DNA from 3 places in the Pradoshia sp. genome. Region 2 is predicted to be linked to each of the others. Evidence: predicted binding sites of a transcription regulator. Region 2 holds the regulator's gene; each other region holds the start of a gene.
The links. The regulator Rex, encoded in region 2, represses fermentation and respiration genes when NADH is low (regulators of the CRP and FNR family bind a similar motif). The targets are predictions, from matches to a motif close to TTGTGAAATATTTCACAA.
Positions count from the first base shown of each region.

Region 1 (3,287 bases), on a different contig from region 2:
GATCCAGCGAGTGGAGTTTCAGGAGGCTGTCTGGACTGAACGATTGAAGCAGCAATGTTTTCTTATTAATCTTGTACTTATTGATTAGGCGTACTAATTCTTCCTCCATACCTGGATAAACATCAGGGGATTTCGTTTCAATATAATACTTTTTATGCTTACCCAGCTTTTTAAAGACTTCTTCTAAAGTAGGGACCTGTAAACCAACATATTCTTCACGCGCATATTCGGGATATTTTTCATTAAACCAGCTGCCAGCATCAAGCTTCTTAATTTCCCTTATCGTATAATCTTTAACAAACCCTGTTCCATTTGTTGTCCTGTCTAAGGTTTCATCATGCATTGCAATTAATTGGCCATCCTTTGTCATTTGGAGATCAATTTCGATATAATCGCCATCCATCTTATCCCCAAGCTTATAAGAAGTAATCGTATGTTCTGGAGCATACCCGGAAGCTCCTCTATGGGCTACATTCGTCACCTTTTGCGGTTTCTGCTTACCCATAGCCGCATTTGCCGATGTAATAGCCCCTAGAGAAAAGAAAACGCTTACAATAAGTAAAACAATAACTTTCTTCATTCCTTCTCATCCCTCCAAACAATCATAAACTTCCACTCTAGTATATAGCGGCTCCCATTCTATCACCTGAGCATTTCCTACATTTTTTTCCAAATATTTTAGCAGCACATTGACCTTTCTTCCTATATATATAGGACTAGCGTTTAATCATTTATTTTATCGATATACTTTTTAAAACCTTTTTCTATGTCCTTTATTAACACTATCTACAACAGAATAACTCTAGCAGAAGGACTCTTGTCAGAATGAAAAACAATAATTGAACAACTCCGTCCTCACTTGATAAATAACTGATAACCACGCGTTTTATTCACTAATTAGCCACATATTTTACATAAAAATCCATTATTATAAGTTCCTGTTAATGAGTTCACAACTTTGTCAAATATGATAAAAACATTTGCCTCTTTCAGATACATATATTTGTAATTTGGAAATACAGTTATTATATTGAAAATTGGGGTATGGTAAAAGAATGTAATTCATCTAAATAGCTACATATATGGTTGGTTTTTTAAAATCTACTTGTCTATTCTTTTTCTATTCCCAGCTTATATTTAGCTAACTTACACTACTTACGGAAGGGGAACATTATGAAAAAAAAGTTAGGACTTTTAGGGTCCATGCTGGCATCGATTCTTCTGTTAGCCGGATGTGACTGGGTTGTGTTCGACACTAACGGACCAGTAGCCAAAACTCAGTCAGATACGATTATCTTTTCCATCCTGATGCTGGCTGGCGTTATGATTGTCGTTTATGTGCTGTATATCTTCATGCTAGTGAAATATAGAGCTTCCAAAGCTCCTAAAGATTATGTGCCTCCGCATATGGAAGGCAGCAAAACACTTGAAATCATATGGACAGCTATTCCAATTATCATTGTCTCTATTCTTGGTTACGTGACAGTCGTATCCACTTTCGAGGTTGAGAGCACGCCGAAGGGCTATGAGGATCAAGAACCTCTCGTTATTTATGCTTCCTCCTCCAACTGGAAATGGCATTTCAGCTATCCTGAACAGGATATCGAAACCGTTAACTACGTCAATATCCCAACTGATAGAGTCGTAGAATTCCGTCTGTATTCCTACGGACCGATTACCAGCTTCTGGATTCCGCAATTAGGCGGACAAAAATATGCGATGTCTGACATGGTCACGAAGCTTAATTTCGTAGCCGATAACGAAATGTCCATGATGGGACGTAATGCAAACTTCAGCGGACAAGGAACTGCCCATATGGAATTTGAAGCACTCTCAATGTCTAATGAAGAGTTTGAAGAATGGGTAGAGCAAGTTCAAGCAAATGAGCCTGAACTGACAGAAGAGAAGTTCGACGAGCTTTTAGACACAGCTTATGTCGGCCGCCAAAGCTATTCTTCCACTCACTTGGAGTTCAGCCCGCCGCCTGAGGGACATAACCACGGCGCTGAAAAGGCTCCATCAAACGAGGACCCTGATCAGGAAAATCAATTCGATAAGGATTCTGAGCAATCAGAGCATCATGAAAACCACTAACACCTATACGAAAGGAGCTAAACAAACGTGAAATGGGATGAATTTTTTGTTCTTGGGGACCCGTTAATTTATGGAGCCATGGTCAGTATTGTCGCTGTATCGATGGCCATTGTTGTGGGTCTGACCTATTTTAAGAAATGGCGTTGGCTAAGAGATGAATGGCTGACAACCGTTGATCATAAACGAATTGGGATTATGTATATTATTGCCGCCCTCCTGATGTTATTCCGCGGAGGGATTGACGGATTAATGATGCGCGGGCAGCTCGCTATGCCTGAGAACGGCTTCTTAGATGCCCAGCATTACAACGAGGTCTTTACAACTCACGGCGTTATCATGATTTTGTTCATGGCGATGCCTTTTATCATCGGTTTAATGAATATTGTCATACCGCTTCAAATCGGTGCCCGTGATGTAGCGTTCCCGTATTTGAATGCTGTCAGCTTCTGGTTATTCTTTGCCGGAGCCATGCTTTTCAATATTTCATTCGTTATCGGAGGTTCTCCGGATGCTGGATGGTCAGCGTACTTCCCGCTGGCAAGTACGGAATTCAGTGAATCCGTCGGTAACAACTATTACGCAATCGCGATTCAGATTGCCGGGATTGGTACATTGATGACAGGGATTAACTTCATCGTCACCATCCTAAAAATGCGTGCACCTGGCATGACACTTTGGAAAATGCCAATGTTCACTTGGTCTATCTTAATTACCAACATCATCATCGTTTTCGCATTCCCTGTATTAACAGTCGCGCTTGCGTTAATGACATTAGACCGCTTGTTCGGCACACATTTCTTCTCTATGACTGACGGCGGTATGGATATGCTCTGGGCCAACCTGTTCTGGGTTTGGGGACATCCAGAAGTATATATCGTTATCCTGCCTGCATTCGGTATATTCAGTGAAGTTATTTCAACCTTCTCTAAGAAGAATTTGTTTGGCTATAAATCAATGGTTGCAAGTATGCTTGCCATCTCAGCTCTATCATTCCTTGTCTGGGTCCATCACTTCTATACAATGGGTCAAGGAGCTCTCTCTAACAGCTTCTTCTCCATTACAACGATGCTGATTGCTGTACCGACAGGGGTTAAGATCTTTAACTGGCTCTTAACGATGTACAAAGGGAAAATCCAATTTACAACACCAATGATGTATGCACTAGGATTCATTCCAATCTTTACATTCGGCGG
Region 1 covers NZ_JBJEFJ010000156.1:1,392-4,678, forward strand. The annotation lists gene ACI35L_RS13530 (glycerophosphodiester phosphodiesterase) at 1-580, opposite strand, end outside; gene qoxA (cytochrome aa3 quinol oxidase subunit II) at 1,174-2,094, shown strand; gene qoxB (cytochrome aa3 quinol oxidase subunit I) at 2,122-3,287, shown strand, end outside.
Region 1: qoxA (cytochrome aa3 quinol oxidase subunit II) is a predicted target of Rex. The motif match lies at 939-956, and genes of this name have one in related genera.

Region 2 (3,287 bases):
AAACAGCTTCTGGTTGCGCTCATATTCCTCTGCTTTTTGGACAAGGTATTTGCTATAATTGCCTGTATATTTACTGATGGACGTACGTGAAAGCTCCATGACCTGATTGACGACCTTATCGAGGAAGTAGCGATCATGGGAGACAATTAAGATAGCGCCAGGATAGGATTGCAAATATCCCTCAAGCCAGGATAGCGTATCGATATCAAGATGGTTTGTCGGCTCATCGAGAATCAATAAATCAGGCTTCGTCAGCAATAGTTTCCCAAGGGCAAGCCGTGTCTTCTGTCCGCCGCTCAATGAGCTGACAGGTGTAGCATAATCGTAATCGGCAAAATTAAGACCATGCAGGACGGAGCGGATATCATTTTCCATCTGATAGCCTCCGGCATTCTTGAATTGCTCCTGCAAATGATCATAATCCTTCAATATTCGCTCATAACGGGTGCTGTCATGATAGATTTCAGGGTCAGACATGGATTTCTCCAAGGCGCGCAAGTCTTCCTCCTGCTTTTGCAGATTGGCGAACACCGTCAGCATCTCATCCCAGATGGATAGGTCAGAATTCAAGCCTGTATGCTGGGCAAGATAGCCGATTGTAGTTCCCTTTGGCATGAAGATATTGCCGCCATCATGCGAAAGCTGACCAGCGATAATCTTCAGGAGGGTGGATTTCCCAGCGCCATTGCGGCCAACGAGAGCAATTCGGTCTTTCGATTGCACTTCAAGCTTTATACTGGACAAAATTGCTTCTGCACCATAATATTTGGATACATTGTTAACTTGTAAAATTATCATGATTCTCACCTCAAGAAGTACTAGCCTTAGTGTATCTTACGGAGTCTGGGAACCGCAACTGAATAGGACATATGTGAATATTTACACAAACGTTACCACGAAATTGAAATATATTATAAGATAAAGGTAGAGGGGGAATGGCGATGAGTGAATTCACTCATTTCAATGAGCAGGGAAGAGCGAAGATGGTTGATATTGCGCATAAGCCTGAGACAACCCGCATCGCGATAGCGGAATCAAGCATTTTAGTTAAGGAAGAGATTTATGAGAAAATCAGTTCCGGTGAAATGGAAAAGGGTGACGTCTTAGCTGTGGCTCAAGTGGCTGGCATTATGGCAGCGAAGAAAACATCTGATATAATTCCTATGTGCCATCCGATTTCCCTCAAAGGAATAGACATCCGTTTCTTTTGGGAAGCTGAACAAGAACAGAGGCGTCTGCGCATCCAGGTGTCTGTGAAGACGAAGGGAAGCACAGGTGTAGAAATGGAAGCCCTAACAGCGGCCTCGGTTACTGCGCTGACCGTTTATGACATGTGCAAGGCCATTGATAAGGGCATGGTTATCGGAGAAACATATCTAGTTAAGAAGACAGGCGGAGTATCCAGTCCGGATTTCCAAAAACAATTGGACGAGAATAAGCATAGGGGACTCTAATAGTAAGGGAGAAGGGAAAGAAATGTTGCAGGAGAATACAAAAATACCACAAGCGACAGCGAAGCGGCTGCCGCTGTACTACCGATTTATACAGAACTTACATGCCTCCGGGAAGCTGAGGGTGTCCTCAGCAGAGCTGAGTGAGGCCGTCAAAGTCGATTCCGCGACAATCAGGAGAGATTTCTCCTATTTCGGAGCGCTAGGAAAGAAAGGCTACGGCTATAATGTCAATTACTTGCTGTCCTTCTTCCGTAAAACACTAGACCAGGATGAGCTCACTCAAGTGGCCCTGATTGGTGTCGGGAACCTGGGGACTGCTTTCTTGAACTATAATTTCATGAAGAATAATAATACGAAGATTGAAATTGCCTTTGATGTATCGCCTGAGAAGGTGGGAACCTTCATCGGGGACGTGCCAATCTTTGATATGGATGCACTTGAGAGCAAGCTCGCAAACTCAAATATCAAGGTGGCTATTTTAACGGTACCAGCCCAAGCGGCTCAACCTATTACGGACAGGCTTGTGGCAGCAAATGTGAAAGCCATACTGAACTTTACGCCAGCACGTTTAAGTGTACCAGATTCCATTCGGGTACATCATATTGACCTGGCTGTAGAGCTTCAATCGCTTGTTTATTTCTTAAAGCATTATCCTTCTGGTGGAAACGAAGAAATAAAAGAAGACGAAAAAGCAGAAAATCTCGAAGAATAAACTTCGAGATTTTCTGCTTTATTTGCTCTTTGGCTGCTGTTCGTTTTTCATTTGCTTGATCTTGCGGTGGATACCGATAAAGCGAATACCGGATCCAATATCAAGCGTTGCCAGGATGACCAGGAAGTAAGTAAAGAAATCCCAGCCGCTCCTTGTTACATTTTGGACTGCGAAAAAGATAAACACAGCCCCCAGGATGAAATAAATCGTTGCCATATACAACGGTGATCGTCTCATAATAAACCTCCGATAAAACTTTGTGCCTTCTCCATCTCTTTGATTAAATCACCTGAATAGGTGGAAAGGAGGACAACAAGTGTATTCATGCTAACGTGCGCAATGATTGGCACAATAATTCTGCCTGTTTTGACATAGAGATAGGCGAATGTGAAGCCCATCGCTGAATAAAGCAAGGTATGCTCAGGCTCGCCGTGTGCAAGTGAAAAGATAACTGAGCTGATTAAAGCGCTAAGGAAGAACCCAAACCGCTTATATAATAGTGCCCCGAATAGAATCTTCCGGAACACGATTTCCTCCAAAATGGGTCCAATGACAGAAGTAATTAGAATTACAACTGGAAACATCTCGATTAAGGCGAGGATATTCTTTGTGTTCTCAGATTCTCCCTTAATGTTGAAAATCTGCTGTTCAATCGTACCCGCAACAGCCTGGGCAATCAAGGCAAGGAAGATTCCTCCGACAGCCCATGCAAGAGAACTGCCAAGCGGCATACGCTCCCACCGTTCCATTTCATTACGCTCATTCCTCAAGAAGAATAACGTAATGATGAGGGCAATGAAGAAGCTGATAATAATCCAATAGACGACTGAATAGATGGCTACTTGATCCTCGGCCACGAAGTTCGGCAGAATCCATCCCATTAGAGGTAGACCGATAATGCTCGATAGCTGCATGGCAACGTATATAAGGACAATCAGCCAATAATTTTTCTTCAAAGACAAAACTCCTTTAATGACAAGTATCCAAATCAAGCGGGCTTAATGTCAGCCCAATACGAAAAAGCTACACCATCATTCTACCCGTTTTTCCCCCTTAGGTACAATTGCAAAACTTTTCCCTTTATATATAACATAATCTGCCCTGCAAAGGGGTATACTAGC
Region 2 covers NZ_JBJEFJ010000127.1:1,624-4,910, reverse strand. The annotation lists gene ACI35L_RS11450 (ABC-F family ATP-binding cassette domain-containing protein) at 1-798, opposite strand, end outside; gene moaC (cyclic pyranopterin monophosphate synthase MoaC) at 942-1,454, shown strand; gene ACI35L_RS11440 (redox-sensing transcriptional repressor Rex) at 1,477-2,166, shown strand; gene ACI35L_RS11435 (YdiK family protein) at 2,185-2,403, opposite strand; gene ACI35L_RS11430 (CPBP family intramembrane glutamic endopeptidase) at 2,400-3,122, opposite strand.

Region 3 (3,287 bases), on a different contig from region 2:
GATGTGCTTGAGCGGAAGGCTGTTGCCTGTTTGTATAAAGGAAATAATGAAGCTAATCGTACGATCATTCTATTAAGCCATTATGACGTGGTTGGGGTAGAGGACTTTGGGCGGCTTACATCATTGGCCTTTTCACCAATTGATTATACAAGAGCATTGGAGCGGGAGGAGCTGCCAGAGGATGCCAAGGAGGATCTCCAGTCAGGTGAATGGATCTTCGGCAGGGGCATCATGGATATGAAAGCCGGACTAGCTGCGCAGATGGCTTTAATATCAGAGGTTTGTCAGAAAGAGGATCTTGGATACAATCTTTTGCTATTGGCAACCCCGGATGAAGAACGTTATTCAGCAGGAATGTTTGCTGGGGTCGAATTATTGGATGAGATTCGCTCGAAATATGGATTGAATTATGAACTGACGATTTGTTCAGAGCCGAGCTTTGGAGCGTATCCTGGTGATCGGTCAAAGTATTTCTATACTGGATCGGTTGGAAAAATGCTTCCGCTTATCTATTGTATAGGGACGGAAACGCATGTAGGGGAGCCGTTAGAAGGACTGAATGCTGCATGGATGGCGAGTGTGTATGCTGAGAGAGCCGAGCTTGCGACAGTCTTTCTTGAACAGGCACAAGGGGAACGGAATCCTCTGCCAACGACTCTAAAGCTGACAGACTTGAAGGAATCCTATGATGTTCAAACACCGACGAGTGCCTATATCCTGCTAAATATCTTGACACTCCTTCAAACCCCGGAGGAAGTGATGGGCAAGCTGAAGAAAATCGGTCAGGACAGCAGTGAGTACATTGGAGAACGATTGGAGAAAACGTATCAAGCATTGGGCTATGAAGATGGAGTCAGTGCACGCAAGATTGTTAAGCCACAGGTGTATACGTATTGGGAGTTATATGAAAAGGGGCTAAAGGAGCATGGAAGTGCATTCCGTCAGGCCATTGAAGAGCATGTGAAGAAGCTTGAACAGGATTTAGGAGCCAATATGGGGAAATTGACAGCGGCCATTGCAGGAGTGATTTCTTCCTATTTTAAGTCGTTGGCACCCTTCTACTTAATTATGCTTTCACCTCCTTATTATCCTCATGTGTACTTAAAGGATGGAGAAAGGGATGAGCGTGCTAGAGCAGTAGTTGCTGGCTGCATCGATAAGGCGAAGAAGGATTATAATGAAGAGATTGGAATCATATCTTATTTCCCTGGCCTATCTGATGTAAGTTATTTCCGTCTCCGCGACAGAGATAAGGTTGCTAAGGTGCTGGAGAAGGAGATGCCTTTATATGGTGAGGGTTATGATATACCGCTTGAATTAATTGCCGGTCTTGATGTGCCGACAGTGAATATTGGTCCATATGGCAAGGATGCTCATAAACGGACAGAGCGATTGCATATTCCATTTTCTACGGAAGTATTGCCAGCTCTTCTCAAACATGCGGTGTACACGTATTAATCATATTTCCTCCTTGATGTGGCACACTAGGAAGCAAAAGGAGGGATGAGATCATGAGCAGAGGCGTCGGCTTTAATCATAAGAAGAAAGGCCATCCAGGCGAGTTTCCGCATGATGCGGAAACAGGCGGTAATCATGAGATTCATGAAACAGAGGAAGAGTACATTGTAACAAAGGAAGCATTTAAGAACCGAGTCAAAGAAAAAGAAAGCTGAAGAAAATGAAAAGGCTGCCATCTAATTGGCAGCCTTTTATAGTACAGTTTTGTTTTTTCGACATTTTTTTATGTAACAGTTTGGCGAAAAATAGCGATTTTAAAAATGGTAAAAATTAATAAACTTCCAAAACCCTTGATATATAAGGAATGTTAACATTTTCACAAGATGTTCAAAAAAATGTTGTTCACAAAATCACATTTTGGGTGTATCATTTGATTATAGATAACTGTTATACAAAAAATAATCATTAACTCAATCATTTGACGCATAAAAAAATGCAGGATAATGGAGGTTTCAAAATGGAACAAGTATTAACGAAAGTACAAGACGCATGGAGAGGATTTGCTGGCGGAGACTGGCAGAAAGAAGTTAACACACGTGACTTCATCATGAAAAACATCACTCCATACACTGGAAATGACGAATTCTTAGCAGGTCCAACAGAAGCAACTAACCAACTATGGGCACAAGTAATGGATCTTACAAAACAAGAACGCGAAGCAGGCGGCGTGCTTGATCTCGATTCTAAAGTAGTATCTACTATTACTTCCCACGGTCCAGGATACTTAAATAAAGAGCTTGAAACGATTGTTGGTTTCCAAACTGACAAACCATTCAAACGCTCACTTCAACCATTCGGCGGAATCCGCATGGCAGTAAATGCTGCTGAATCTTACGGTTTCACAGTTGATGAAGAAGTACAAAAAATCTTTACTGACTACCGCAAAACACATAACCAAGGCGTATTCGATGCTTACACAGACGAAATGAAGCTTGCTCGTAAAGCTGGTATCATCACTGGTCTTCCAGATGCTTACGGACGTGGACGCATCATCGGTGACTACCGTCGTGTAGCTCTATATGGTGTAGACTTCTTGATCTCTGAGCGTAAAACAGAATTGAAAAACTTTGGTGCGAGAACAATGTCTGAGGATGTTATTCGCCAACGTGAAGAATTGAGCGAACAAATTCGCGCATTAAACGAATTAAAACAATTAGCTGAAATCTACGGCTTCGATATCTCTAAACCAGCTACAAATGCGAAAGAAGCTGTTCAATGGTTATACTTCGGTTACCTTGCAGCAATCAAGGAGCAAAATGGTGCGGCAATGTCTCTAGGACGTACATCTTCATTCCTAGATATCTACATTGAGCGTGACCTTCGTGAAGGTACATTAACAGAAGTTGAAGCACAAGAGATCGTTGACCACTTCATCATGAAGCTGCGTCTTGTGAAATTTGCTCGTACTCCTGATTACAACCAATTGTTCAGCGGTGACCCAACATGGGTAACAGAATCAATCGGTGGTATGGCATTAGACGGCAGAACACTTGTTACAAAGAACTCCTTCCGTTTCTTGCACACATTATCTAACCTTGGACCAGCTCCAGAGCCAAACTTGACTGTATTATGGTCTACTAAGCTTCCTGAAGGATTCAAGAAGTTCTGTGCTAAAATGTCTATCGAAACTAGTGCAATTCAGTACGAAAACGATGACATCATGATCAAAGAATATGGTGATGACTACGGTATCGCATGCTGCGTATCTGCTATGCGTATCGGTAAACAAATGCAATTCTTCGGCGCTCGTGCGAACCTTGCGAAAGCAT
Region 3 covers NZ_JBJEFJ010000207.1:17,135-20,421, reverse strand. The annotation lists gene ACI35L_RS17785 (M20/M25/M40 family metallo-hydrolase) at 1-1,458, shown strand, start outside; gene ACI35L_RS17780 (hypothetical protein) at 1,512-1,673, shown strand; gene pflB (formate C-acetyltransferase) at 1,976-3,287, shown strand, end outside.
Region 3: pflB (formate C-acetyltransferase) is a predicted target of Rex. The motif match lies at 1,823-1,840, and genes of this name have one in related genera.